DNA from 2 places in the Glutamicibacter sp. AOP12-B1-11 genome. Region 2 is predicted to be linked to the other one. Evidence: riboswitches for the same ligand, from Rfam matches in the RefSeq annotation. Region 2 holds a riboswitch; the other holds the start of a gene.
The links. Region 2 has a riboswitch for glycine ahead of gcvP (aminomethyl-transferring glycine dehydrogenase). Riboswitches for the same ligand answer to the same signal wherever they lie in the genome.

Region 1: linked by a shared signal. The riboswitch ahead of cycA (D-serine/D-alanine/glycine transporter) and the one ahead of gcvP (aminomethyl-transferring glycine dehydrogenase) in region 2 are both predicted to bind glycine.

Annotation. Positions count from the first base shown of each region.
Region 1 is NZ_JBQSYL010000017.1:85,264-100,167, reverse strand. Features, by position in the region: partial or broken gene ACT3UQ_RS11765 (amidohydrolase) at 1-66, shown strand, start outside; gene ACT3UQ_RS11760 (APC family permease) at 71-1,435, shown strand; gene ACT3UQ_RS11755 (GMC family oxidoreductase) at 1,592-3,115, shown strand; gene cycA (D-serine/D-alanine/glycine transporter) at 3,201-4,700, opposite strand; glycine riboswitch at 5,054-5,151, opposite strand; gene ACT3UQ_RS11745 (metallophosphoesterase) at 5,779-6,816, opposite strand; gene ACT3UQ_RS11740 (hypothetical protein) at 7,034-7,291, opposite strand; gene ACT3UQ_RS11735 (metallophosphoesterase) at 7,449-9,362, opposite strand; gene ACT3UQ_RS11730 (YkvI family membrane protein) at 9,684-10,814, shown strand; gene ACT3UQ_RS11725 (heavy-metal-associated domain-containing protein) at 10,988-11,305, opposite strand; gene ACT3UQ_RS11720 (metal-sensitive transcriptional regulator) at 11,349-11,678, opposite strand; gene ACT3UQ_RS11715 (lipid II:glycine glycyltransferase FemX) at 12,016-13,158, shown strand; gene ACT3UQ_RS11710 (carboxylate--amine ligase) at 13,173-14,447, shown strand; gene ACT3UQ_RS11705 (CGNR zinc finger domain-containing protein) at 14,486-14,904, opposite strand, start outside.
Region 2 is NZ_JBQSYL010000034.1:910-15,813, forward strand. Features, by position in the region: gene gcvT (glycine cleavage system aminomethyltransferase GcvT) at 1-977, opposite strand, end outside; gene gcvP (aminomethyl-transferring glycine dehydrogenase) at 987-3,833, opposite strand; glycine riboswitch at 3,999-4,096, opposite strand; gene ACT3UQ_RS16970 (SGNH/GDSL hydrolase family protein) at 4,194-4,985, opposite strand; gene ACT3UQ_RS16975 (serine hydrolase domain-containing protein) at 4,982-6,130, opposite strand; gene ACT3UQ_RS16980 (RNase H family protein) at 6,189-7,085, opposite strand; gene ACT3UQ_RS16985 (glutathione S-transferase family protein) at 7,247-8,356, opposite strand; gene ACT3UQ_RS16990 (NADPH-dependent FMN reductase) at 8,498-9,073, opposite strand; gene ACT3UQ_RS16995 (MarR family winged helix-turn-helix transcriptional regulator) at 9,225-9,713, shown strand; gene ACT3UQ_RS17000 (ABC transporter ATP-binding protein) at 9,710-11,542, opposite strand; gene ACT3UQ_RS17005 (MarR family winged helix-turn-helix transcriptional regulator) at 11,648-12,097, shown strand; gene ACT3UQ_RS17010 (SIP domain-containing protein) at 12,181-14,079, opposite strand; gene ACT3UQ_RS17015 (FecCD family ABC transporter permease) at 14,083-14,904, opposite strand, start outside.

The DNA.
Region 1 (14,904 bases), on a different contig from region 2:
CTTGGCACCTGGCTTGCGGGGGAAGAAATGTATCGTCAATGCAGCGCCGCCAGCGGGCGGGTGTAGCCTCATGCGCTCCACTTCTTCGCAAGTCGGCAACGAAGCAGGGCAGGGCCCCGGGGAGCTGAAACGAGTCCTGCGGCTGCCGCAGCTGGTGCTTTTCGGTCTGGTCTACATGGTTCCGCTGACCGTATTCACCACCTACGGCATCGTCACCCAAATTACCGGCGGCCGGTTGCCGCTGGCATATCTAATCACGCTGGCCGCCATGCTGTTCACCGCGCGCTCCTATGGCTTGATGTCCCGCGCCTTCCCGGTGGCCGGTTCGGCCTATACCTACACGCAGCGTACCTTTGGCGCGGGAGTTGGATTCGTCAGCGGATGGGCGCTGCTTCTGGATTACCTGTTTTTGCCGATGATCAATTATCTGGTGATCGGCATCTACCTGCATGAGGCGATCCCGGGGATACCCGCAACGGTTTTTGTCGTGGCCGCCATTGCGTTGGTTACGGTCCTCAACGTGATCGGAGTGGTCTCCATTGCACGGACCAACATAGTGATTATCGCCGTGCAAGCAATCTTTATCGTGGTGTTCCTAGCTCTTGGGTTTTCCGTGGCGTTCGGCGCCGGCGAAGTGGACATGCTGGCGCCATTCGCCGGCGACGGTTCGGCCCCCGGTTTCGCTCCGGTCATGGCGGGCGCCGCAATCCTCTGCCTGTCCTTCCTCGGCTTTGATGCCATCTCAACCTTCGCGGAGGAGACCCGCAATCCGCGCAAGACGCTGCCGACGGCCATCATGATCACCACCTTGCTATGCGGTGCGCTGTTCATAGTTGTTTCTTTCACCGGCCATGTGGCGATGCCAAGCAACGATTTCGGCAACGTCGATTCGGCGGCCGTGGATGTCATGCTGCATGTGGGAGGCAGTGTGCTCGCGGTGTTCTTCACCGCTGCCTATGTGGCTGGCGCAACCGGTTCGGCGCTGGTATCCCAAGGTTCGGTGGCGCGCATCCTCTATGCGATGGGTCGGGACGGGGTCCTTCCACGCAAGTTCTTCGGGAAGCTCAGCGCCAGATTCAGTACCCCGGTGCCGGCGATCATGCTGGTTTCCGTCATTTCGCTGTCTTCCGCGTTGATCTCGTTGGAAGTACTAGCCGAAATGGTGAGCTTCGGGGCGCTGGTCGCCTTCTCCATGGTGAACCTCGCGGTCATTGGACATTACTTCGTTGGGGAAGGACAACGTCGGGGCATCGAATTCTTCCACCACCTGCTGGTCCCGGCCTTGGGGTTTGCGCTGACCATCTGGTTGTGGACGAGCCTGACCGGCCGCACCTTGTTGATCGGGGTGCTCTGGCTCCTGATCGGGTTGGTTTATCTGGCGGTGCTCACCCGTGGATTTACCCGTCCGGTGCCGAAACTAGATCTCACCGAATGACTCCAAGGCTCAGGCTCAGGCTTCGCACGCAAAGACAAGGTCGTTGCACGCGATGACAAGAACCTGGCAGGACCGCGACGCAGACTGGAAGAAAGTAGCGCTCGCGAGTGATCCTGATCACCGAAAATCGGTGCTACGTCTCAATTAGGAGAGCTCATGAACAGTAAATCCGTCATCGTGGTTGGAGCAGGTTCTGCAGGATCCGTAGTCGCTCGTCGGTTGGTGGACGCCGGCGCCAAGGTGACGCTGTTTGAAGCCGGGGGAGAAGACACCAACCCTGCGATTCATGACCTGTCCCGCTTGGGCGAACTGTGGCACAGCCCAGACGACTGGGATTACCACACGGCTCCCATGCAAGGCGCAGCAAATAAACCAATGCACCTACCGCGCGGGAAGGTGCTGGGCGGATCCCACGCACTCAACGCGACCATCTGGGTGCGCTGCGCGCCGCAGGACTTTGACGGTTGGGCCGAAGAATCCGGGGAACGGTGGTCTTGGCGCAATGTCCTGCCCATCTATAAGTCCATTGAAAACTACTCCGAAGGCCCCAGTGAATTTCACGGCACAGACGGCTTGCTCCCGGTAGTCAACGACTACGAATTGGACCCGATCCAGCAGTCGATTGTCGACGCTGCCGTGCAGTCGGGGGTTAAATTCAATCCCGACTACAACGGGGAAAGCCTCGAAGGTGTCTCCAAAGAGCAGGTCAATATCGTAGACGGGGAACGGATCAATACCTGGAAGGCGTACCTGAAACCGGTGCGCGAGCAGCTGGAGATCATCACCAACGCCGAGGTGCACTCGGTAATAGTCCGGGACGGTGCTGCCGTTGGCCTTCGATACCAGCAAGATGGCGAGCTCAAAGAACTTCTGGCAGATGAGGTGGTACTGAGTGCAGGGGCTCTCGGTTCTCCGCAGATCCTGCTGCGTTCGGGTATCGGCCCGGGTGAAGAGCTTGAAGCGGTAGGAGTGAGACCGGTGCTGGAATCGCCGCAGGTGGGAAAGAACCTGCACGATCATCTGCTTGCACCGGTCATTGCCCAAACCACTACCCGAGATATTGACCCGCCACGGACCGGGGTCTCGGTGTCGCAGAGTCATCTGTTCGCCAAGTCGCGCGCGGAACTCGAAGTGCCGGACACCCAGCCGATTTTCTTCTCGGTTCCCATGTACTCCCCGGGGATGGACATGATCGAAGGAACCGCGTTTACCCTGCATTCGGGGATCGTCACGCCTGCAAGCCGAGGCGCGGTGACGCTGAGCGGGCCGAATCTCGATGACCCGGTAACCATAGACTTAAATGCCCTAGACGATCCGCAGGATATGAAGTCCTTCTTGTTCTCCATCAAGCAGTGCCGGGATATTGTGAAGCAGCGGGCACTCGCCGAGGACTGGGGCGCAGTGGAGGTTTACCCAGGTCCCACGGTGCAAAGTGATGCGGAGCTTGAAACTTACATTCGCAATAACGTGGTCACCTACCATCATCAGGTGGGTACTTGCCGGATGGGCAGCGATGACCAGGCCGTGGTTGACCCCCGGCTCAAGCTCAACGGGCTGAGCGGATTGCGGGTGATCGATGCGTCGATCATGCCGAAAATTACTACCGGCAACACCAATGCGCCGGCGATTCTGATCGGCGAGCTCGGTGCGCAGTTCCTCATCGAGGATCTGGAGCTCTAAGTACCTTAAACCGCCTTGCGGGGCTGTTGCAGGGCGGACCGAGGGTAGGCGCCGCACACCAAGTGGGGTGCGGCGCCGATCTCAGTTAATCTATGGACACGGCTTGTTTCTCGGATTCGCCGACCGCTTCGGTCGCAGCCGGGCCGTGGATGCGGAAGGCCCCGGCATCTTCCTTCTCCACCGCGACCTTTGCCACATGCGCGGCACGAAGTGCAACGTGCCCCGGCTTGCTGCGCACCACGCGGTATCCGATAGCCAGACCGATGAACCACAGCGGGGTGATTAGCAGTGCCGACAGCGTATCGCTCTGCGTGGTCAACGCCCAGAGGATGAATCCGAAGAAGGCCAGCACCACATAGGGCATGAAGGTGCCACCGGGCATCTTGAACTTGCTCTGCGCATGCAGGTGCGGACGGCGCTTGCGGTACACGAGGTAACTGACCAAGATGATCGACCAAACAAACATGAAGCAAAGGGCCGCTACGGTGGTGACCAAGGTGAAAGCTACCATCACCGAATCGCCGCTGTAGAGCAGCACCACTCCGGCCAGCAGGAACATGCAGGAGAACATCAGCGCGTTGCGCGGCACCTTGTTTTCGGACAATTGGGCGAAGGCCTTCGGCGCATCGCCCTCAAGGGCCAAGCCGCGGATCATGCGGGAGGTCGAGTAGATGCCCGAGTTCGCGCTGGACGTCGCGCTGGTGAGCACCACGAAATTGATAATGCCCGCCGCACCGGCCAGCCCGGCCAAGGCGAACATGCCCACGAAGGGGGATTCTCCGGCGGAGAACAAGCGCCATGGCTGAACCGCCATGAGGATGATGAGCGCACCCACATAGAAGATCAGAATGCGGATAGGAATGGAGCTGATGGCCTTGGGGAGGGTCTTCTCGGGGTCCTTTGTTTCGGCAGCGGTGGTGCCTACCAACTCAATTCCCACGAATGCGAATACTGCAATCTGGAAACCTGCAACAAAGCCCATGAAGCCGGTCGGGAACATTCCGCCGTCGGTCCAGAGATTGTTGAAGGACGCGGTAGCACCGTTGTGCCCGAAGCTGGTGATGACCATGACCAGGCCAACAACAATCAGCGCGCAGATGGCCACGATCTTGATCATGGAGAACCAGAACTCGGTTTCGCCGAAGGCCTTCACCGTGGCCAGATTCAGTACCAGCAACAACGCGATACATGCGAGTGCCGGGATCCAGAGCGGAAGGTTCCCCCACCAGAAAGCGACGTAGTGCGCGATGGCCACCACATCTGCGATGCCGGTGACTACCCAACAGAACCAGTAGGTCCAGCCGGTAAAGAACGCGGCCCACGGGCCGAGCAGGTCACCTGCGAAGTCCGCGAAAGTCTTGTAGTTCAGGTTCGAAAGCAGCAGTTCGCCCATGGCACGCATGACGAAGAACAGCATGAAGCCGATAACCATGTAAACGAAGATGACAGATGGCCCGGCAACCGAAATGGTTTTACCCGAGCCCATGAACAATCCGGTGCCAATGGCACCGCCGATTGCGATGAGTTGGATATGACGATTTGAGAGCCCGCGTTCGAGTTTGGGCGAAGAGCTGGTATCGCTCATGCTGCTGCCTTCCAGGAGTGGTGAGGTGCTTCGATGAGGTGCCATGGCGAATCACTAATGGTTTCGTCACGTTGTGGCAGATCTACGTTCGCACTCGAACCGTCAGACTCCGGGACAAATTTCTCTGCGCCGCAACGTAGCGGGCGAGGTCCAGCCAGGGACCGCCCGAAGCGAACGCGGAGATAGTTTGCCAAAGGGAGGACTTTCGAATCGGGTGCGTACGGTGCGGCACGGTTCTTAGTTCCTCCCCAATCTGTTTGAAGACCTGAGAGTTTTCGCCTCGACCCGGTGAGGGGTCAGAGAGTTGCTCCGTCGGTGAGTATGGACTAGTCCATACTGCTTTCCAGATTCGCCTCGTCGTGGCGGTACGGGTGCCTGAGAGTTTCCCGGGGAGGAATTGCTCCTACGGCGCCCGCCCTTGGCTTGGGCGGGACTCTCCCGCCACGCGTCAACGGCGTACTGCTTGTGATTGCAGTCACAGTATGCCCGGCTCTTTTCTGCTTGCGCAAACCGGCATGGAGTTTATTGCGTGAGCAATCTATGGCTTGCTCAGGCCTGAGCCCGGCATTGGGCGGTTTTGGGGGAGGGGCTCGTTTTAAATATGAAGCGTTTTGTTGCCAAGTACGCACGGTGCCGCCGGATAATAATTTGCACATACTTTGAACAGAGTGAAATTTACTGGTCAGAAAGAGGGGAGCATATTCGCGGATCAGCTTTAGGACGAAATAAGTATGAAAATTTTGCAGCGGCTTCCTGAAAAATTGTTCTGGATGTTGGCTGCGTACGCCGAAGGTGTTTCGTTTTCTCCCGATGCTGCGCGCAACGCGGCGGCCTCGGTGTAGTTCTACCTGTCGCAAGTGCCGGGCATCGTACCTAGATTGGAATCGCCGGCCCGAACTATCCGCCGGTAATTAAAAACTAGAGCCCAGCCAATGGGCTGGGCTCTGGTTCATCACTCGCACCTTTGAGGAAGGTAGTTACCACTCTAGGGGCGGCAACTGTTTGGCTACTGTGTGCGCGGTGCTTATTCGCTTTGCACGCTGAGCGGATGCGCTAGGGCGGCGCCTCCTCGACGAAATTAGTTGGTGAAGGGAACGCGCTCCCAGCTGAGAATTTCTGCACCCTGTGCTGAGTTGGGCGCGACGCTCACGCGCAGCCACTCTCTTGATGTTGCGGCGCCCTCGACGGTGACCCGCTGCAAGTTCGGAACCGGGTCAACGCCGTAGACCTCTAGCCACGGTGAACCGGCGGCCAGCGGCGCATCTTCGTTGAACACGTGGCTGTCGCCATTGACCAGATACACCGGTCCGCCGAAGGCTGCTGATTCGTTGGCCAGGGCCTCGACGAACGACTTGAAGCCTGAAACGGATTCGGGGTTTGCCAGGGAATCATCCTCGAACCCGGGGGTGAACATATCTGCCTGGGTCATCACCACTACGGCGCGCGCCTGGGATCGTTTCGCATTGGCGAATGTTTCGGCCAGTTGGTCGAGGTTGGCTTCGGTGCGCAGCGCGACTTCTTCCAGCTGTTCGGAGGTTGGTTCGGTCAGTCCGAGCCCAGTCCACGGAGCCAAGGAGTTATTGGAACCTTGGACGTTCACCACGGAGAAGGCGATACGGTTCTTCGTGAATTGAACGTTTTCCGGTAAACCGATGTCAGCCTGGGAATCTACCCGCATGGTGCCGCCCAAGGTCTTGTTTTCGACCGGGAAGAACATCTCACGCAGGGTATCCAATCGCTCCAACGGGTTGTAGGCACCGTTATTGGCACGGTGGCAGTCAACCCATTCGTTGTCGCCCGGGGTGAATACCAGCGGAGTTTGAAGTCTGTCCAGTTCCTTCCTGACCAGGCCCAGGCGTTCGTCGGTGCACCGCTCGGAACCTGCCTTGATATCTCCAACGTGGGCAATGAAGCGAAGCTCGTCTTGCTCGTTGAGTTCACTGACCATGCTGGGGAATTCGGCCAGCTGGGCTGCGCCGTAAGGGATGTCTCCAATGACACCAAAAGTGTAAGCAGACTCTGCGGAGCCCGCGGAATTCGCAATTGCTGGGGCCGCCGGGGCGACGAGAATTGCGCAGGCTAGAGCGGCGAGACCGGGTAGGAATCGATTACGCATGGTTCACTCCTAATTTTCGATGCGAGGCGAAGCTGAAAAGACCTCTGCCACGCTACGCGGCAGGGGTTAAGCGCCGGCAACAGGAGCATGGCACGAGGGCGAAAACGAGCCTGCTCGAGCCATCTTCTCGGAGGCCTGAAACAACAACGGCTACCGGAGCCTATGAAACATAGGTAGCGGTAGCCGTGTGACGGTTGAAGAAGGGGTTGCGCTGGATCTACTTCTTTTCCTGCGGGTCGGTTGCCAACACCGCTTCGGTGTAGCGGCGTTCAAATTCCTCGGCGGAAACCAGCTCGCGCTCCACGCGGAAGGACGATTCCGGGATGCCGAGAACTGCCGAGATGAGGGTGCGGGTGTATCCGGCAATCTTGCGGGACTTCCGAGTGGAGGTGACATGGTCCAGTTCCGGGACCCAGATGTTCCACCAACCTGCTTGTTTGCCCACCACCGCGTGGAATACTCGTTGTTCGTTCATCTGTTGTCCTACTTTCATGGATGCACCAACCGTGAGTCCAGCTAGAGGTAATTGCTTAGAACAGGCAGTCAATTGCTCACTGCCTGTTCTAATGTTCTATCATCGGTGGCATCTGCGCCAAGACAACTTGCGCCACCTAGCAGCAATTGGCCTGTGGCTACTTCGCCAAAGGCGCGCCGTCCTGGCCGACCGGGAAGGTCACCACATCGTCGTATACGCGTCGTTCGGTGTGTTCAAGCTGGTATTCCGAATCCAACTTCGGGAAGACGTATACCGGGGTCAAAGTGAGCTCTGCTCCTTTGGCCTTCTTCGCGATGTCGATTTGCAGGTGTCCGTAGTGCAGACCGCCGGATACGAGCTGTGCTACGCCGTTTTCATCCTCTTTCCAGGTCTCTGGCTGATCTGCCGGGGCTGACCACTGTGAATGCGAGTTGAAGCGGAGCGGTTCGTACTCGCCCTGAGCATTCTGCACCAACTTTTCGCCACGCAGGCCGTCGGCGGCCACCCCCACATCATAGGAGTGGAAGCCTCGTCCGTCGCCGTCCGCATCTACCCAAGAGCGCTCGAACATTTCATCATGGCCGGAGATGACTGCGGCGACACCATGATCCTCGAACATTGGCGAGTAGGCACGCATTGCGGTGCCGGACTGGTTATCGGGGTGCTCATGGTTCGGTGGGGTGCCGTGCACACCGTTGGAATAAGCCGAATGGTGGAATTGGACGAGCACAATCTGGCCGTCGGCGCGGGCTTCGGCCAATTGCTTCTCGGTCCAGTCCCATTGGGCGGACTGCGCATCCATATTCGGCAGGTCAACCTCTTGCTCGGTTGAGCCGGGGAAAAGATCCTTGAAGCCCTGAACGTAGGATTCAAAGGTGAATTGCCCCTGGGTGTCGGTGGACTGGTTCTCGGCGGTCAGGTTGGTGTCGTCCCCGGAGAATTTTTCGCCGGACAAGGTGCCGGTGTCGGTGTTCTCATCGGGTCGGCCATTGGTGGAGTCCAAGGTCAGGACGGTGACCGGCCCATGATCCACCCGGTAGTAGGAGCCCTTGTGTTCGGGGTGCTCCGGGTCCTGCGGCAAGGAGAAATAATCCAGGAAGCGGTTGCGTGAAATTACCGCGGGGGTGCGGTCTGCGTCCGAACCGTAGCCACCGTTCAGGGCCGCATAGGTTTCCCAGTTGCCCAATGCCGGAAGCAACGGAACATTGGAGGCTAGATCGGAGTGTTCCCCGGCGACATGTCCGAAGAACTCATCCCATGCCGGTTGGTATCCCGAGCCCTGTGTCAGGTCCCCGGCCATCATGACCAGATCCGGGTTGGCAGCCTGAACATGCTTGAGGTTTTCGTTGAAAGCGGTGGACTGGTCCAGCGGATAGCGCAAGGTCGGCTGGCCATACCGGGTGGTCATTCCAAAAGTCTCGGCCCATTGCGATCCGTCGCCTGGGCGCTGCAAGGACTCGGAGGTATATCCGTTGACCGGGGAAAGCTCCCATTCACGGTGCTCGGTGCGTCCGCGCGGTTCGGTCTCCGAGTCGGAGAAGGCGACAATGCGGATGTTCTTCCAGGATTTTCCATCTGGCGCTGTTTCGAAAGCGGCAGTATGCGTCTGTCCTGATTGGGTCACGGTGTAGTTGTATTTCTTACCTGGTTTGAGGCCCTCAAGGGTCACCGAATGCTTGTAATTGGAGTTCGACTTCAGCCAGGAGCCCTGTTCAAGTCCGGGGATGTGCTGCTCCAGTTCTGCCTGGGTGTACTCCATCAAGTCCAGGTATTCAGGCTCGCTGCGTTGGACGCTGCTATTTCCTTTGCCAGGCTGATTGCCGAGACCCGGCCCCTGGACTGAGAGGGTTCCTGGGTGGTCGGTTTCGCTGATCCAGTTGATGGTCATCGAGGTCGAGCCTGGTGCCTGCAGGTAGGGCAGAACACGAAATCCGGGTTCTGGAGATTTGGCGGTGGACGCCGGGAAGGACATGGGGGCGCTGGCTGGCAGGGCTGCCGCCGGTGTAGCAGGCGCGATGGCCAGCGGGAGCAGAACGGCGGCCGCGAGCGCGACGGCGGTGGGCTTGTGCATGAGCAATTCTCCTGTGCGAGTGTGATCGCCCGGGTTGGCGGGCAATACCTCGAGGATGCACAGCGCGAATGGACGAAAAGTGCACGGAAGGAGTCGAAGAGGTGAACCTGCCCGGTGATCCTAATCTCCGTTTCGTGGGAAATTCTGGTTTGCCAGGTGCGGGATCGGGTTTTCGCGGTCCATGACGTTGGTCGCGCGTGCTTCCAGCCTTCCCGAATGTTGACTGCGTCACGTTTGAGATATACCTTTAATCACATTTTGATATATGAGGTTCGATATCGAACGTGCGGTGTCGAGCGAACCTTCTGAGAGGGAATCTACATGTCAGATAAGGTCGTTACCCGAGCGCATTTAGCAACGGTTGAAAAAGGCAGCTTCTTCCGGGTCTTGACCTACGCGGGGGCAATAATGGCGTTTTTGATCGGCTCAGGTTTTGCTACAGGCCAAGAGATTTTGCAGTACTTCACCTCGTACGGCTACTGGGGAGTCTTTGGCACCGGGCTGCTGGTTCTCGTGCTCATGACGTATGTAGCAGTGGAGTTCTTCGTTGTCGGGCAGGCAAAGAAATATGATCGCCCGTCGCACATCTTCCGCTATTACTGCGGAAAGCACTTGGGGTACTTCTTCGACTTTTTCTCAATACTGTTCGTCTTCTTGAGCTTCACGGTGATGGTAGCCGGCGCGGGCGCCGTATTCGAGGAGCACTACGGATTGTCGAAGTTTATTGGCGGCATCGGTTTGGCTGTTGCGGTCGGCATCAGCGTCTGGTTTGGCCTGAAGAGTCTGGTTGACGTCATCGGCAAGATCGGACCGCTGGTTGTTGTGGTGGCTATTGGGCTTGGACTGTTGGCGATTCTGCGTAATCCAGCCGGGATCTCTGAAGGACACCAGTTGCTTCCGGGGCTGGACCTTATCCAGGCATCCACAAACTGGTTCATGGCTGGACTTTCCTACGTGGGTTTCTGCATGCTGTGGCTGGCGGCCTTCCTTACCGCGTTAGGTAAGACGGCGAGAAGCCGCAAGGAGGCGGTTGCCGGTGGAATTACCGGTGCGGTGGTGTTCTCGCTGGCCTGCGTTGTCGTCGGGCTGGGGCTGCTGGCCAATATCACCCGGGTGGGTGGAACCGAGATTCCCATGCTGGTGCTGGCGAAGGATATTAGCCCCGTACTTGCCGCAGGAATTTCGGTCATGATTCTCGCCGGAATCTATACCACCGCGGTCCCGCTGCTGTGGACCGTGTCTTCGCGATTCTTTGCCGACAAGACTCTCCGATTTAAGTACCTGACCATCACATTGGCAGTACTAGGAACGGTTATCGGGCTGATGCTGCCATTCTCGCAAATGGTCAACGTTGTCTATGTCATCAACGGGTATGTAGGTGTTCTTCTGCTGGCGTTGATGGTGGTGAAGACGATCTCACGAGTTGTCCGGCGCCACCCCGTGTCGCGCTAAGCCTGGTTGCCTCGGAGAGATGCGTGATTGCCGGTGAACGGTGAACGGTGAACGGTGAACGGTGATCAGGTCTAGCAAGCCACCAGGGGGATGATTGTGTTCCCGGCGGAGTGGGAATCGTATCGAGGGTCTGTAGAACGCTCGTCCCGCATCCGCGCCTGCGCGGTGGGTTCCTAGTTGCCGACGGATTCGAGAGTGTACCCGGCTTCTTCGATCGCGTTGCGTATGATTTCCTGCTCAACGGCGCCGCTGGTGTTGAGGATTGCCGTGGAGATCCCCTTCGCGTCCAAGATGATCTCGACGTTCTGGACCTCGGGGATTTCGTTGAGTTCTTCAGTTACCGAAGAGACGCAATGGCCGCAGGTCATTCCCGAGATCTTCAGTTCGGTCTGGCTGATGATGGGGGTAGCCTCCGGACGCGGAATGATCTGCAGTCCTTGGCTGGTGGACTTCGAGTTATCGGAACATCCGCAGTTGCAGGCATGGCTCATGTTTGGATCTCTTTCGTGGAAAAGGTTGGAAGGTCTTCGAGGATCAGCGCAGCAACCGGGAGATGGCTGCGGTGGCTTCCGAGATCTTGTCTTGAACGATGCTCGCATCCCCGGACTGGATTGATTCCTCGGCGGCTCCCACCACGCAGTGGCCGATATGGTCTTCGACTAGTTGGAGGCTGACCTTGTGCAAGGCTGCGTTGATGGCTGAGATCTGGGTGAGAATATCAATGCAATACTTGTCCTCATCAACCATGCGGGCAACTCCGCGCACCTGGCCTTCGATACGGTTCAAGCGCTTTCGCAGCGCCTCCTTTTCAGGAGTGTATCCGTGGGGTGCTGTGGGTTGCGCCTGCTTAGTTTGAGAGTCCATACATCAATAATACCCCCGAGGGGTATGAATTGCACGTGGCCTCAATGGTGACTTTCGGTAAGAAAATTATTTGCAGGACTTAGTCTCCGCATGGGCTTCTCTGGCTCGTTGCCTGCCCTTGGAAATCATGGGCCAAGGCGCGTCCTGCGAGTTCTGTCCGCCACGGCTCACGTATGCAACTGGTTTCCGGCAAGTGCGGGTGTCCAATTGCTCACAGACTGACACCGCGCACCAGTTGGTTTCTGCCAGTGATCCTGCGAGTGTTCTTGGGCGCGAGGGCCGCTGGCGGTATGTCTCAACCCGGGGGCGGTGCGCAAACCACGATAGGCTTCTACGTGTGAGCCACAATGAACTTCGCGTGCGTCCGATATCCAGCACCGAGCACTCCGCGTTCCTTGCAACCGCGCAAGATGTCAGCTTCCTTCAGCGTCCCGAATGGGCGCAGGTCAAGGGGGGATGGCGGGGCGAATCGCTCGGTTGGTTCGAAAGTGACACCCTCGTTGGAGTCGCCCTGGTCCTGCACCGCCATGCGCCGGTGATCAAAAAGACCCTCGCCTACATACCCGACGGCCCGGTCATTGATTTCACAACCTATGACCCGCAGGGTGTGCTTTCTATTCTCGCTAGCTATCTGAAAAACCGCGGCGCCTTCCAGCTGCGCCTCGGCCCAGGGCTGGCGATGCGCACCTGGGGTGCGGCGGCTGTGCGAAAAGCATTTGGCAAGGAAGAGCTTGCTTCATTAGCGGACCTGGAAACCGTGTCGGTCAATGAAGAAGCCCATAAGCTCAACGAGGCGCTCGGCGACTTGGGGTTCACCAAGCAGGACGTCGGAATGGACTTCGCCGCGGGGCAGCCGGAGTACGTGGCCCGGGTTGCGCTACAAGATGCCGAGGGAAACCAGCTGGATACCGAGCAGGTCATGGCTTCCTACTCCTCATCCACTCGCAACGAAACGCGTAAGTCGCTCAAGAGCGAGCTCAAGGTTGAAATCGGCGAGACCCAGGACATGGCACGCTTCCATGCACTGTATAACCACACGGCCGAACGCCAAGAGTTCACCGGTCGCCCGCTGAGCTATTTCGAAAAGATGCACACGGTACTTAATGCTGCGGTACCCGGCTCCTGCACCCTCTACATCGCTAGCCACGAGGGCGTCGACCTGGCTTCGGCTATTGTGCTGCGCTCAAGCAACCTTGCGTGGTATCTCTACGGCGCCTCGTCTTCCGAACAGCGCAAGCTCTTCGCGCCCAAGGCTCTGATGCATCACATGATTTCGGATTCCACCGAGGCTGGATGCAGGTACCTGGACCAGGGCGGGGTGAGCGCCACCTTGGATAGCGCACACCATCTGGCAGGGCTGACCAAGTTCAAGACCAACACCGGCTGCGATATCGTGCAAACCAATGGCGAATGGGATCTGGCGCTCAACAAACCACTTGCTTGGGCATTTGAGAAGTACATGAACTGGCGACAGAAGTAGGAACCAAAAACCTTATGGTAATCGAGAATTCTCAGCCTTTCGTTCCCGTTATTCTTGGCGGAGATATCGGCACCTACACCCTCGCCCGCGAATTCTATGAGGCATACCAGGTGCGCTCGGTCGTTGTGCCTGCCTCAGGCAACGGGGTAATCGAGCACTCGGTGGCCATCGAACTGCATCCCATCGGGTCCATGGTTGACCAGGGGCGGGTAGTTGAAGAACTCATCTCCCTGGCCCAAGAGCTTAACGCCGAAGTGGATCGACCGCTGATGCTCTTCGGTTCCCTCGATTTCCATATCATGCTGATCGCCGAGCACCGTGCGGTGTTGAGTGAATATTTTGTCATCCCTTACCCGGAACTGGGAACCATCGAAGGCGCCGCGCTGAAGGAGAACTTCTACGCGCTCGCCGACCGGCTGGGAATTGCGCACCCGCGCACCGCCGTTTACCGGGCCGGAGAAGACCTGCAGGAATTGGCGCAGTCGCTGACCTTCCCGCTGATCGGCAAGCCCTCGAGCTCGGGGGACTGGATCGCCGCCAAGTTCGAAGGCAAGCAGAAAATCCACACCCTGCGGAGCATCGCCGAACTTGAGGACCTGCTCACTCGTATCGACGCGAGCGGCTACACCTCGGGGTATATCCTGCAGGAATACATTCCCGGTTCGGATGACGCGATGCGTCTGTGCACTTATTTCGCCACTCAGGACAAGAAGGTCATCTTCGCCGGATACGGCGAGGTGGTGGTCGAAGAGCACGCGCCGCTGGTGCTCGGTAATTCCGCAGCCATCGTCACCGGGCAGCATGACCAGATGTCCCAAGATGGTGCGCGCCTGCTCGAAGAACTCGGCTGGCAGGGGATCGCGATGATCGATGCCAAATACGACCACCGCGATGGATCCATCAAATTCTTTGAAATCAATCCTCGTCTGGGACGCAATCATTATTACCTGACCGCGGCCGGAGTTAATCCTGCGCGTTTTTACGTCACCGAGTTCCTTGGCGTCGAGTTTGATCGCTCAGACCCGCACACCGATGCGGTCCTCGATACCGGGATCGGAATCTTGCAGCTAAGCCGCCAGCATCTGTTCACCGTGCTCCCGCACCATTTGCTGCGCCGCTTCTTGGATAGCGAAACCGGGCAGAAGGCTGCCGCATTGCTGAAGTCCGGGAAGGTTTCCAACCCGCTGAAATTCAAGGCAGAGAAGCATCCTCGCCGGAAGTTCTACCTGGTGCTCAATGCGGTCAACCACTACCGCAAGTACAAGAAATTCCCGCCGCGTAGCCTGTAGGCATCTGCATCCGGCAGTTTTCAGCCAAGGCCCTGAGCCTAGGCTGAGCTCTTTAACGCCTTCTCGCGTTTGCGTGCATAAGCACGAGCGGCGCGGACTCGGTCCCCGCAGCGGGTCGAGCACCACTGCCGCCGCCCATGGGTTCTCAGCAAGAACCGCTGGCAGGGCTCGGCCTCGCATTGTGCCAGTAACGCTGACTCTTCCGAAGCTAGAAGCGTCGCGGCATCTTCGGTGATCACCGACATCGCATATTCCACCAGGCGCGTGACCGGGTGCTCCGTCGAGCGGTAGAACCCGTTGTCGGGGGAGTAGCGCAGCAGCGGAATATGCGGGGCCGCGGTTAGCGCCTTGTTTAACCGCTCCAGTATCTGCGGATCGAAAGGCTGTTGCGCTGCGCTCATGGAGAAGGCTTCACGCAGGTCTGCGCGCAATCCGCTGAGCCTGTTCTGGCAGTAGG
Region 2 (14,904 bases):
CCGGAGGTGATCTCGCCTATGGTCGCTCCATCCTTGACGATGGCGTATCCGCCACGGCCGGCGCGCTTGCCCAGACCTTTCAGGCCCACCAGCTTGCGTGGCGGTGTCTGTCCGCGCAGTGCCTCCAGCGCTTCGCGACCGACAAAGTTCTCGGTCTTCTTGAAGGACACCACCGGAGCGAAGCCGGCATCGAAGGGGGTGCGCTCGACGGAAAGCTCGTTGCCGTAGAGCGGCATGCCGGCTTCCAGACGCAGCGAGTCACGCGAAGCCAGCCCGCAGGGGACCAGTTCGTGGCCGGTGCCGGCTGCGACGGTCTTGTCCCAGATGGCGGTGGCGTCTTCGTTGGCGATGATCAGCTCGAAGCCGTCTTCGCCGGTGTAGCCGGTGCGGGCCAGCAGCACGTCGATTCCGCCGAGAACCACTTCGATGGCCGCGTAGTACTTCAGTTCCTGCACCGCGGCTGCGGTCTGCTCATCGGCCGCCAGCGATGCCACGATCGCCTCGGCGTTCGGGCCCTGTACGGCGATCAGCGAGGTGCGTGCCGAGGCGTCATCCACCACGACGTCGAAACCTGCTGCGCGCTCGGCCAGTGCGGCCGCCACAACCGGCGCGTTGCCGGCGTTTGGCACGACCAGGAAGCGCTCTTCGCCGAGGCGGTAGACGATCAAGTCGTCAAGGATCTTGCCCGCTTCGTTGAGGATCAGCGAGTACTTCGCCTTGCCGACCTTCATGATGGACAGGTTGCCGGCCAGCGCGGTGTTCAACGCCTCGCCGGCCTGGGGACCGGTGAGCCATACCTCGCCCATGTGGGACAGGTCGAACAGGCCCGCGGTGGAACGCACGGCCTTGTGCTCGGCAAGTTCCGAACCATACTTCAGCGGCATATCCCAGCCGCCGAAGTCGGTGAACGAAGCGCCAAGCTCGGCATGCTTGCCGTGCAGCGCGGTGTGCTTGATATCGGTGCTTGTCTCAGTCATCGCGATGTCCTAGTCTTCGAAGGCTTCAGGAGCTGGGCAGGAGCAGATCAGGTTTCGGTCACCGGCTGCGCCGTCGATGCGCCCGGTGGCCGGGAAGTACTTGTCGCGCTTGAGGCTGGCTACCGGGAAGGCGGCCTGCTCGACGCTGTACTTGCGGTCCCAATTGCTGGAGATCAGTGCGGTGGCGCTGTGCGGTGCGTTGCGCAGCGGCGACTCTTCGATGGTGTAGACCCCGGACAGCACTTCCTGCATTTCCTGGTGGATGGTGATCATCGCTTCGATGAAGCGTTCGATTTCCGCCAGGTCCTCGGACTCGGTTGGTTCCACCATCAGGGTGCCGGAGACCGGGAAGGACAGCGTTGGTGCGTGGAATCCGAAGTCGATCAGGCGCTTGGCCACGTCTTCTGCGGTCACACCGGTTTTCGCGGTCAGTTCGCGGAGGTCCAGGATGCACTCGTGGGCCACCAGGGACTTGTTGCCGGTGAACAGGATCGGGAAGTACTCGTTCAGGCGCTTGGCGATGTAGTTTGCGTTCAGGATCGCGGTCTTGGTTGCTTCGGTCAGCCCGTCGCCACCCATCATCGCGATGTAGGCCCAGGAGATCGGCAGCACGCCGGCGGAGCCGAAAGCGGTGGACACTACCGGCACACCGTCGCGTTCGGTGTAGCTGCCCGAAGCGTCGCCGGGCAGGAATGGCACCAGGTGCTCGGCGACAGCGACCGGACCGACACCCGGTCCGCCACCGCCGTGCGGGATGCAGAAGGTCTTGTGCAGGTTCAGGTGGCTGACGTCGCCGCCGAACTGGCCCGGCTGCGCGAGGCCCACCAGGGCGTTCATGTTCGCGCCGTCGATGTAGACCTGGCCGCCCGCGGCGTGGATCTTGTCACAGACCTCGCGCACGTCGGCGTCGTAGACCCCGTGGGTGGATGGGTAGGTGATCATGATGGCCGACAAGACGTCCTTGTTGGCCTCGATCTTGGCATCCAGGTCGTTTGCGTCGATGGTGCCGTCCGCTGCGGTCTTCACCACGACGACCTTCATCCCTGCCAGCACGGCCGAAGCCGCGTTGGTGCCGTGGGCCGAAGCCGGGATCAGGCAGACGTTGCGCTGGGATTCGCCGCGCGAGGCGTGGTAGCCGGAGATGGCAAGCAACCCGGAGTATTCGCCCTGCGAGCCGGCGTTGGGCTGGATCGAGATGCCGGCGTAACCGGTGATGGCGGTCAACCGGCCTTCAAGGTCGGTGATCAGTTCGCGCCAGCCGATGGACTGCTCGGCGGGAACGTAGGGGTGGATCGTGGCGAACTCCGGCCAGGTGATGGATTCCATCTCGGCGGCCGAGTTCAGCTTCATGGTGCATGAGCCCAGTGGGATCATGGTGCGGTCCAAGGCCAGGTCGCGGTCCGAGAGGCGACGCAGGTAGCGCATCATCTGGGTCTCGGAGGAGATGGTGTTGAAGATCGGGTGGGTCATGTAGGCGCTGCTGCGCACCTGCGCCTCGGGGATCTCGAAGCCCTCCGGTACGGACAGCTCAACGCCGAAGACCTCGACCAGGGTGCGCACGATATCCGCGGTGGTTGCCTCATCGGTGGAGATGCCCACCTGGGTTTCGGAAACCTTGCGCAGGTTGATGCCGGCTTCGGCCGCCTTGGCGATGACCGCTTCCGCGTTCTCGACGTTGACCACAACGGTGTCGAAGAAGGAGTCGGACGCCAGGGTGAAGCCGCCGGAAACCAGCGAGCTGGCGATGACGCGAGCGTGGTTGTGCGCCCGGGTCGCGATCTGCTTCAGGCCCGCCGGGCCGTGGTAGACGCCATACATCGAGGCGCAAATGGCCAGCAGCGCCTGTGCGGTGCAGATGTTGGAGGTGGCCTTCTCGCGGCGGATGTGCTGCTCGCGAGTCTGCAGTGCCAGGCGGTAGGCGGGGGTGCCGGCGTCATCGGTGGAGACACCGACCAGGCGCCCGGGCATCGAGCGCTGCAGGCCCGCGCCGACGGCGAGGTAGGCAGCGTGCGGTCCGCCGAAGAACAGCGGCACCCCGAAGCGCTGGGTGTTGCCCACTGCGATATCCGCGCCCTGTTCACCGGGAGGGGTGATCATGGTCAGCGAGAGCAGGTCGGCTATGACAGTGACCATCGCGCCGGCGTCCTTGGCGGCGGCGATGATCTGCTTGTGGTCGGCAATCGAGCCGTCGTTGCCCGGCTGCTGGAGCACGATACCCGAGATGTCGCCTTCCGGCAGACCCTGGGAGAGGTCAACAACTTCGATTTCGAAGCCGAGCGCGTCGGCGCGGCCTTCGATGACCTTGATGGTCTGCGGGAAGATGTTCGAGTCCAGCACGGTCTTGCCGCTGGCCTTCTTCTTATTCGAACGGCGCATCATCAGCACGGCTTCGGCCGCCGATGAGGACTCATCGAGCATCGAGGCGTTGGCGATGGGCAGGCCGGTCAGGTCCATGACCATGGTCTGGAAGTTCAGCAGCGCTTCGAGGCGGCCCTGGGAGATTTCTGGCTGGTACGGGGTGTAGGCGGTGTACCAGGCCGGGTTTTCCACGATGTTGCGGCGAATCACCGCTGGCGTGAAGGTGTCGTAGAAGCCCTGGCCGATCATCTGGGTCTTCATCACGTTCTTGGATGCCAAGTTGCGCAGGTGAGCCAACGCTTCGGTTTCGCTCAGGGCAGCAGGAAGATCCAATGCCGCACCCTGGCGGATGTCGGCCGGAACTGCGGTGTCGATCAGCTCGTCGAGGCTGGAGTAACCCAGCGTCTGGAGCATGTGGTTTGCATCGGCCGGACGTGGGCCAATGTGGCGGGACACGAATTCGCTACTCGTTGATGCCGAGGTCTGCGTAATAGTCATGGTGCAGTTATCTCCAGGGGGATCTGTCTTGGCGCATGCCAAAGGAAGGTCTCTGTCCCTCCCCATCCCTGTTGCATAACCTGAGAGTTTTACGCATCCGACCTACAAAGCCGGGCGCTTGCACCTTCGGTGAACCGGAACGGGCCGGTTTCTTTCCAGAGTTGCCTCGTGATGGCGGTACGGGGGCCTGAGAGTTTCCTGGGGAGGAATTGCTCCTACGGCGCCCATCCATGGTGTGAACGGGTCTCTCCCGCCATCCGTCGAAGGCTGTGCCGTGGATCTGATGATCCAAAACACATCACCATCTTACCTGCACCGCATGCTTCTATCCAAGACCGGCGGCTCGGTTCGATTCACAAATTAACTTGCACTGGAGCCTTGAGCGAGTTTTACATAGGCGGGATATCTCGCTGGCAAGGAGTCTCCCGAGGACGTGCCCGTCAGCCGGCGCTTGATCCAGGGTCCCAAATGCTCCTTCACCCAGCCCATATCCTCGCGTAATCTCTCGCCACGGGAGTTGACCGGCAGCTGCGGCAACCCCGGAAGATTGATCTGCCCGGCCCATTCGGGCTCAACGATGCCGTGCCTGCCGAGCAGTTCGAGCACCTTGCGCGCCATCAATGCGTGGCCGAATTCGTTCATATGCAGCCGGTCCCCCGCCCAATAGCGCAGGTCCGAGAATTCCCGCCAGCGCCAGTAGTCGGCCACCAGCGCACCATGGGTGTCAGCGATTTCGCGGATCTTCTCGTTGTAGATGGCGGTCCGCGGACGGGTCTTGTTGAATAGCGGGGAATCCACGGTGTCGAACCCGGTGAACAGCACCACGGTGCTGCCGGACTCGGCAAATCGGCGGACCATCCCGTCATAACCGCGCATGAGCGCGTCCAGATCGGCGCTGGGGCGCAGAATGTCGTTGCCCCCGGCATAGATGGTCACCAGATCGGGTTCCAACGCCAGCCCGGCGTCGAGCTGCTGGTTGATGACCTGGGAGATCTTCTTGCCGCGAATGGCAAGGTTCGCGTATTCCCAGTCGCCCTGGGTGCCCAGCACCTCGGCCACCCGGTCGGCCCAACCGCGCACCCGGTTAGGGCGCACCATGCTGATATCTCCGACACCTTCGGTGAAGGAATCCCCTAATGCAAGGAATTTCATTTCGCTCCCTTGGCCAAGATGAGCTGGCGGGCCAGCTGGCTCAGGCGCACGCCGGTCGAGATATCCTTTTCTCCTTCATTGCGCGAAGGGATGTAGCCGAAGCCCAGCTGGTAGGCCGGGTCGGCGAAGGCCAGCGACGAATTCGCCCCGTCATGCCCATAGGCGAAGATCGAGCCGTAGTCCTTGCGCGCGGTGGGCTTCATGAAACCGACGGCGAAGGCCTGCAACTGACCGTTGGTGCGGTCCGGTCCGTAGACGAGTTCGGTGGAAACCTCGGCCCAGGTATCTGCGCTGAGCAGCCCCTCGGTGGCGCCGAGCTCCGGCACCGCGCCGAAGGACGCGGCGTAGATCCCGGCGAGCGCCTGGGCGTTGGCCACCGCGCCCATGGAGGCCGGACCCAGCTGCCGGACCTGTGGCGAGTTCGCCAGTTCGTGCCAGTTGTACACCGGTCCGGATTCCAGGGCGAAGCCCGAGGTGGAGTTGACCGAGAGCCCGGACGGCGAGAACGGGTCCATGAAGGCAGGTGCTTCATCCAGCGCGGGCAGCACGTCGCGGTAGCGCGGTTCGAGTTCTGCGCCGTGGCCGATGAAGGCGTCGACTCCCAGCGGCTTGCGGATGCGCTGTTCGTAGACTTCTTTGAGTTCCTGGCCGGTGACCCGGCGTACCAGTTCTTCCATGAGTACACCCATGGTGATGGCGTGGTAGCCGACGATATTCTGTCCCTGCGGCCAGATGCTCGGCATGGAGGCCAGCACCTTGGCGTATTCGGCCGAGTTGAGCAGAACCTCGCTTGGAACTCCCCCGGGGACGCCGAGCACGCCGGCTTGGTGGCTGAGTACTTCGCCCAGGGTCAGGCGCTGTTTGCCGCCGCTGGCGAATTCGGGCCAGTAGGTTCCGATCGGCTTGGCCGGATCGAGCAAGCCGTCCTGAATCAGCATCGCGATGACCAGCGCACCCAGGCCCTTGGTGCAGGAGAAGACGCAGGTCACCGCGTCGCCGGCGAGATGCTCGCCGACCGCGTGGCTGAGCACCAGCTGCCCGCGGTGATAAATCGCGAGCTGGGCCGAATAGCCCTCTTCTTCCGCCGCTCGGGCGTCAAGCGCTTCGGCGAGGGGCGCGAAATCTTCTGTAATGACCGAATCCATGAAAATCCTTAAAGTGCTTGCTGCTTGTCAACTAACACTAGTGCGAAAGGGGAAAAAGCTAAGCGCGGCTCTCGATTGTTTCCTGGCGGAAACGCAATTTCCAGCCCCGATCCGTCTGCTGCCACCATGAGGAGCAGACCAAAACCTGCGAGCCTTCCGGACTCATCCGATAGGCGATCAGCACCAGCTTGGAATCCAGCGGACGCGCGGTGAGCAGCTGCACCGGACCGGTGGCCGGAAGCGCGCCGCCGGCGTCGAGGATCGAGCGCACGGTGGAGACATCCAGCAGCGAACCGTCACGGCAGACTTCCTGGTAGCTCGGGTGCAGAAAATCGCTGACCTCGGTGAAGTTCGCGCGCACCTGCGCGTCGAGCAGACCCTGCTCCAATTCGAAGACGGTGCTTGCCACGTCCACGGCTGGTTCGGCGGCGGCCTCAACCACCGGAGGCGGGGCTTGGCCCGGTTCGTTGCCAGCAATCGTGCCCGAGGAGCCGGTATAGCCGGGCCCGGCGTCCGGGTCCTTCCCGCTTTGATGTGCGGTGGCGGCGGCTCGGGCCCGGTCATCGGCTTCCTCGTTGAGTTCGTGGCCGGCATGGCCCTTGACCCATTCAAAGGTGTATTTGCGTCCATCGATCACCGCGTCTAGTTCTCGCAGAATGTCCTGGTTGAGCACCGGCTTGCCGTCGGACTTCTTCCAGCCCTTTTTCTTCCATCCCGGCATCCACTTGGTGATGCAGTTGATGGCGTACTGGGAATCGCACAGGATTTTCAGTTCGGTTTCGGGTTCTTTGGCCGTGGCGCGAAAGAGCTCGAGCACGGCTTGAAGCTCGCCCATGTTGTTGGTTCCGTGGTCCCAGCCCCCGGCTCCCCAGTTTTCGTGGTCGATATACCAGGCCCAACCGGCAGGTCCAGGGTTACCGAGTGCAGAACCGTCAGCTGCCGCAATGATCGTCATATGAATAATCCTGCCATGTCCACCCCACAAGTGCAGATGACCAGGTGTGCCATGTTCGTTTTTTAACGGGCAATGTCCCGGTGAAAACTCCGTGAGTTCTCGCCGGGACATTGCCAGGACGCAGGTGTTGCCCCGGTTCAGCAAGCTTGGCTTCGAATGATTCAGGCCGGATACATCGGGTTATGCCCCGCGGCCACACGCTCTTCGGCGCGCACCTCGCCCGGTGCGGTACCGTCGAGGAACGGTCCGGAATCCGCCAGCTCTTCGCGCCCGTGGGCTTCGAGCCAGTTGCTCAGCTCCGGCCCCTTCGGCACGATCCCGGTGGGGTTGATATCTTCGTGAACCACGTAGTAGTGCGCCTTGATCTGCTCAAAGTCGGTGGTATCGCCAAACCCTGGGGTCTGGAACAGGTCGCGGGCGTAGCCCCACAAGTTAGGCATGTCGATCAACTTGTTGCGGTTGGTCTTGAAGTGACCGTGGTAGACCGGGTCGAAGCGAGCCAGCGTCGTGAACAGGCGCACATCGGCCTCGGTGATGTGGTCGCCCATGAGGAAGCGGCGGGTTGCTAGACGCTCTTCGAGATAGTCCAGCGTGTCAAAGAGCCGGTCATAGGCATCGTTGTAGGCCTGCTGGTCGCCGGCGAATCCGGCGCGGTAGACGCCGTTATTCACCTCGGTGAAGATGCGTTTGATCAGGGGCAGCATCTGTTCAAGCTGATCTTCGGGCAGCAGATTCGGCGCACCTTCGCGGTGGAATTCCTTCCATTGCGTCGACATGTCCCAGGTGATTTGCGGGTAGTCGTTGGTCACCACTGCACCGGTGGGAATATCCACGATTGCCGGGACGGTGATGCCGCGCGGGTAGTCCGCGAATCGCTTGAAGTAGTTTTCCTGCACACGCTCGGTACCCAGCACCGGATCCTTGCCGCCAGCGTCCAGGTCGAAGGTCCAGCTGCGCGAGTCATGGGTTGGGCCGGGCAGGCCGACCGATATCGCGTCTTCCAGGCCGAGGAGGCGGCGCACAATCAGCGTGCGGTTGGCCCAGGGGCAGGCACGTGCGGCCACGAGGCGGTAGCGCCCGGCTTCCACCGGCCACAGCTGCGCCCCGTCGCCGAGTCCGGCCTGCGGGTGGCCGATCGAGCTATTGGGCACACCAGCGGCAAAAGCTTCGGGGCGCGGATCTGCCACGATGCGGTCCTGGATGTAATTGGTATCCCGGCTGAATTCGCCTCCGGTGACGTAGGCACCCTTGGTCGAAAATTCTTTGGTCATTTCTCCCCTTGAAGCTTTTGGCGTAGTTCCTGTGCGGCTCTTAGCTCTCAGGCTAACTCGCTGGGTTGGCTAAAAGTAGTCATTTGCGCAGAACCACGAAAAGTTTGACTGCCAGCTTCTCGCGGTTCTCTTGATGAAAACTTAGGCGTTGGCCATGGCACCGGCGCGTACGGTGTTCATGGCGGTCGTCCAAGAAATCAGCTGGTCGAACATCGGCTGGACCGAGGCGGCGGACTGTTCGGTCGGGTTGAAGACGGAGAAGTTTTCGAAGTCGGTGAACAGCGAGAACATGCCGGTCTTCTGCACGTGGGCCAGCTGCAGTTCGGAAAGAATGCCGCGCAGGTGTTCCACCGCACGCGCTCCCATGGCCGAGCCGTAGCCGACAATTCCGGCTGCCTTGTTGGAGAATTCCGCGTTCAGGTAGGACAGTGCGTTAGCCAGAGCCGGTGCGATCGAGTGGTTGTATTCCGGAGTGATGAAGATGTAGCCGTCGAATTCGGCGATCTTTGCCGACCAGTTCTTCGTGGCTTCGTTCTGGTAGTTCTGGTACGCGGCCGGGAAGGCCTCGTCCAGCAGCGGCAGGTTGAAGTCGGCGATATCCACCAGCTCGTAGCTTGCGTCGTTGCGCTGCTGCGCCTGCTCGAGGACCCACTGCGCCACTCCAGCGTTATTGCGTCCTGGGCGGGTGGAACCGGTAATGATAGCGATCTTCAGCATGTTTTTGCTCCCCTAAGTGGTGGTACGCCCAACCTTTATGGTTGACACGTCATCAAATCTTGCTAAAAACTACATTACACGAGATAATTGATGTGTCAACAACTTTGCTGGCGTGCCCCGCAGCATTTACCGCTTCAGGAGAATAGAAAACATGGGAACCGAAAATACCCGCTGGCTCAACGACCGCGAGCAAGACCTCTGGCGGACCATTCGCGAGTTCCTCTGGCAGTTCCCCAGCGCCATGGATCGTCAACTCACCCAGGACTCCGCCATGCAGTCCGGAGAATACTCGGTCCTCGCGGTACTTTCCGAGGCCGAAGAGTCCTCGCTTCGCCCCGCCGAGATGGCCGAGGAGCTGCGCTGGGACCGCTCCCGGCTCTCGCACCTCTTGCGCCGCATGGAGGCCAAGTCCCTGATTACCCGCTGCTCAGATGCCTCGGATCGCCGCGGCCACCAGATCGGCTTATCCGAACTCGGCTGGCAGGCGATTCGCGAAGCGGCTCCGAAGCACGTTGAATTCATTCGCCAAACGCTGTTCGATTCGCTCACGCCAGCGGAACATGCCGCCCTGGAGACTGCGTTGCCTAAAATTTTAGCCGCAATCGCACCGCACGCACCAACCACGCCGCAATGCGACTAGCCCGACTGCTGGGCGAACTCGCTATTGCTCACTAGGCGGGCAAATTTACCGTCGAGCTCCACCAGCTGCGCAAAGCTCCCGGCCTCAATAATCTGCCCCTCATCGAGCACCACGATCTGATCTGCGCGCATCACCGTGCTCAGCCGGTGCGCAATCAGCAGCGTGGTGCGCCCAACGGCCAATTGATCCAGGGCCTGCTGCACCAGCGCCTCGGTCACCGTATCGAGGGCACTGGTTGCCTCGTCCAGGACGAGGACCTTGGGCCTGCGCAGCATGGTGCGTGCGATCGCCAGCCGCTGCTGTTCACCGCCGGAGAAGCGGTGGCCGCGTTGCCCGACGCGGGTATCCAGCCCCTCGGGCAGCCCGCGAATCAGCTCCGCAATCTGCGCCGCCTCCAAGGCTTCCCACAATTCTCCCTCGCTGGCGTGCGGTGCGGCCCAGAGCAGGTTCTCGCGCACACTGGTATGCAGCAGATAGCTTTCCTGCGCCACCATGGAGACCACCGCGGCGATCTCTTGCGGCTTCACCTCGCGAAGATCCACGCCGTCCAAGGTGACATTGCCAGAGCTCGGATCCAAGAGCCGCGGCAGCAATGAGCCCAGCGTTGATTTGCCCGAACCGGTGGCGCCCACGACTGCAGTCATCGTACCGGCCGCTAGCTTGAGGTTGAGGTCCCGCAAGGTAACGGTGCGCGCCCCGGGATAGCGGAAGCTCACATCCTTGAGTTCCAGTTCTCCGCGCACCTCGCTGGCCACGAGCTGGCGCGGGTTTTTCGGGACCGGGAGCGCCTGATCGGCATCGAGGTATTCAAAGACTCGGCTGAATAGCGCCATCGCCGAGACCCACTGGATGGAGATGCTCATCAGCCCCAGCACCGGGCGGAAGATCCCGGCCTGCAGTCCGGTAAAGGCCACCAAGGTGCCGATGCTCATGCCCTCCCCGGTGACAGGAAGCCCGGCCACGATGTAGAGCACCGCCGGCACCGCGGCGAAGATGATCGACATCGCGGCCATGCGCCAGCGACCGGCCAAAGCGCTACGCATCTCCAGATCGATGAGCTTCGAACTGGAATCGGTGAACTGCTCCGCGTCAAGCGTGCCGGTACCCATCACCTTGGCCAGGCGAACTCCGGAGATGCTCAAGCGTTCTTCGATAATCGAGGTGAGCGTGGACATTTCCCGCTGCCGCGCTCCGGTGATCTTGCGCCGCAGCTTGGCGGTTTGCCTGGCCAGGATGATGGCCGGCGGCAGGACCACCAGCGAGATCAGGCTCAACTTCCAGGAAATGGCTACCATCGCGCAAGCGGTGGCCACCACGGTGGTCAGATTTGAAGCGATCGAAGTCGCCGAGCTGGTGATCACCGACTGCATCTGGCCGACGTCATTGGTCAGCCGAGACTGCACCTCCCCCGAGCGAGCATTGGTGAAAAAGGCCAGGGACTGCTTCTGCAGGTGGGTGAACAGTCCGGTGCGCAATCCATGCATCACCTCCTGGCCCATCAGGGTCGCTCGCCACGTTTGAATCACGCCGAGCACCGCGTTGATCAGGGCAATGAGGACCAGCCCGCCAGCCAGCGCCAGTAATAGCTTGACGTCCTGCTCGGGAATAGCCACGTCAATGAGTTCACGGACGATAAATGGTTGCGCCAGCCCAATCAGCGATGAGGCAACGATCAGCAATATCACCACGATGACGGTTCTCAGGTGCGGGCGAAAAAGCCCGGCCACCCGGTGCAGCGAGACCGGATGCTCCGCCAGCCATTCCTTATCCTGTTTTGCATCACCCGGGCGCCCGCCGCCGCCGGGGCCACCCATTGCCATGGGAATCATGCGCACCTCCATTTATCTCTGTGTTCACAAACCAGAATAACAGAGGTTACCTCACTATGTGGTTCCATCTTGAGTTTGTCGGGAAGAACACCCTATTCTTTAATCATGCCTACCCAAGAGTCCGGCCCTGACTTGGTCGACCTGTTCAACCGCAGTTCGCGTTTGCTTCGCGGCAAGTGGCGCCATACCCTCACGCCCTACGGCATCACCCCGCATCAAGTACGAACGTTGATGTTGCTGGGACGCGAAGGAACCGAGGGAATGCGCAACTCGCAATTAGCCGAAAGGCTGCACATTGCCCCGCGCTCCACCACCGAGGTCATCGACCAGCTGGTCGCCAAGGAGCTAGCCACACGCACCGCGGATCCCGCCGATCGCCGCGCCAGCTTGATCACGCTGACCGCGTCGGGCAGCGAGCTGCTGAAGATTCTGCATGCCGAACGCAAGCAAAGCCACGAGGAATTCTTCGCGAGCCTCGGTGCGGAGGACCGCAGCGAGCTCACCCGGATATTGGGGCTGCTCGTTGCAGATGCAGCAGGCAGTCCGCGGTGCTAATCCAAGGTCATTGAGCACAAAAGAGGGCGGTTTCCCGCAGGATAAAAGTCCCGGGAAACCGCCCTCATCTCTAACTGCTTCGCCTAGTTTTCGGTCTTTCCGCGACGCCAGTACCCCATGAAGGCCACCTGCTTTCGGTCAATGCCTGCCTCGCGCACCAGATAGCGGCGCAGGTCCTTGACCATGCCCGCCTCGCCGGCAATCCAGGCATAGAACGGTGCGGATTCTGCGGCGCCGGTTTCCCACAGGATCTGCGCGTCCACGTCAATGTCTTCGGGATCCGCGTCGGTATGCACCGCGCCGGCCGCCGGAATAGCCACCACGTCGCGTACCGCCGCCGCAAGCAGCACCCCATGCTCGCTGGTGCCACGCGTCAGCCATTGCACCGATACTCCGGAGCGGGTGGAGGCGCCCAGAATGTCGGTGGTCTCCGGAACCTCAATCAGGGCGTGGCCGGTCACATTGGATGGCAGCGCCTCGAGAATCGCACAAATTGCCGGGGCCGCGGTCTCGTCGCCGGCCAGCACCACGCGGCCTGCGCCTCCCGGACGGAATTCGATTCCACCGTAGGTTTCATCGCTCAACGCCCGGTTCGGCCCCAGCAGCAGCAGTTCGTCGCCGATCTGCGCCCGATCGGCGAATTCGGTCGCCGGGCCGCCGCGCAGGCGGCCATCGACAACCTCGCCATGCATCACAAAGTCGATATCCAGCTCGGCGGTATCCCCGAGGTTATCGCGGTGCCCCATCTCCCGGAAGGCGCGCACCGTGTAGGTGCGCATATATCCGCGTGTCGCCGGGTCGATCGACAGCCAGCGGCGGTACCAGCCCTCCTGCTCCGCCGGGCTGGATAGGGCCCGTGGACGCAGGGCCGCGATCTGCGGGGTCAATGCCGAACCGCCGGCAGGCGGCAGCAGCAGCTTGATCCGCATATCCAACGGGTGGCTGTTCGTTCCGAAGTGCGCCAGGTCGGAGCCGCCGATGGTGATCCGCCGGAAGGAGGGCGCCAGATCCTGGGTGCGCAAGACGCTGCACTGGTAGGCCAGGGTTGCCAGATGCTCGGAGCCCGGACGCATCCGCGTCTCCTGTTCCGCCTCGGCTTGCGCAGGCTTCGGCGGTTGCGCCGCCGGCTTAGGGGCCTGGGCGCTCTCGGCGGAGCGCACGATCCCCTGTGCGGCCAGTACGTTCTCGGTGCGCAGCACGCGGTGGCGGCCGATCGGGAGCACCAGCGGGGTGCCGGCTACCGGGTCCGGGATCACCCGGCTGGGCATGCCGAACACGTCCTTGACGGTGCGTTCGGTCACCACGTCGTTGGGGTGGCCGGCGGCGTAGATCTTTCCCCCGCGCAGGGCCACGAGGTGATCGGCATAGCGTGCGGCGAGGTTCAGGTCATGGAGCACAATGACCACGGTGATCCCACGGGTGCGGTTCAGCTCGCTGATCACGTCCAGCACTTCGAGCTGGTGGGCTACGTCCAGGAAGGTGGTGGGCTCATCGAGCAGCAGCAGCTCTGTCTCCTGGGCCAGGGCCATGGCGATCCACACGCGTTGGCGCTGTCCGCCGGAGAGCTCGTCAACCGCGCGGTCCGCCAGCTCCATGGTGCCGGTCAGGTCCAGGGCGCGGTTGACCGCCGCCTCGTCTTCGGGGCCGAAGCGCTTGAACAGCCCCTGATGCGGGTAGCGGCCACGGCTGATGAGCTCGCGAGCGGTAATTCCGTCCGGCGCGGTGGGCGACTGCGGAAGCAGCCCGAGAGTCCGGGCCACCTCCTTGGCCGGGCGCGTGTGGATATCCTGCCCGTCGAGCAGCACCTGGCCACCGGCCGGGCGCATCAGACGCGACAGCGCCCGCAGCAAGGTGGACTTGCCGCAGCCGTTGGCCCCGACAACGATGCTCACCTGCCCGGTGGGGATGTCCAGGGACAGCTCGTCCACGATGGTGACCTTGTCATAGGCCAGGGTCAGGTCGGTTGCCTGGAGTTGGGCCATGGGTTATCCCCCGCTTCCTGTTGAGTTGGAACGCACCAGCACCCAAATCAGGAATGGTGCGCCGAATGCACCGGTGATTACGCCCACCGGCAGCGACAAATCCGAAAACAGATTTGCGGCGAAAAAGTTTGCAACGACCACAATGACCGCTCCGGTCAGCCCGGCGAGCCAAATATTTATCGCCCCGCGAGTCAGCGCGGCGGTGATCGGGCCGGCGAGAAACGCAACAAATGACAGCGGTCCGGTGACCGCAATGGGGATGGCGCCAAATGCCACGGCCACGAACACCAGCAAGATGCGCGCCCGGGACACGTTCAGGCCCAGCGCTGCGGCCGCATCATCGCCGAGCTCCAGCAGCTTCAGCTGCCGCACCACAAGCGGAAGCAAGCAGAGCGCAAGGATTCCCAGGCTTACCAGCAGGATCGTGGCACGTTCCCAGGTGCTCGGCGCGAGCGACCCGGTCAGCCAGCGCATCGCATCTCCGGCGGTGTTCAGCTGAGCCTGGGTGAGCAGATACTGGATGATTGCCTGCAGCATCGCACCGATGGCCAGACCGGCCAGGATGAGCCGGGAACCGGTTCGCTTGCCCGAAGCCGACAGCCAGTAGATCAGGGCCGCCACGGCCAAGCCGCCGGCCAGCGCGGCGGCATTCAGCTGCCATCCGGTGGTGCCGAAGTAGATCAGCGCCACGATGGCGCCGGTGGCCGCCCCGAAGCCCACGCCGATCACGTCCGGGCTCGCCAGCGGATTGGCAAGCCACCGCTGGAAGAGCGAACCAGAAATTCCCAGCCCGGCCCCGGCAAGGGCGCCCACCGCAATGCGCGG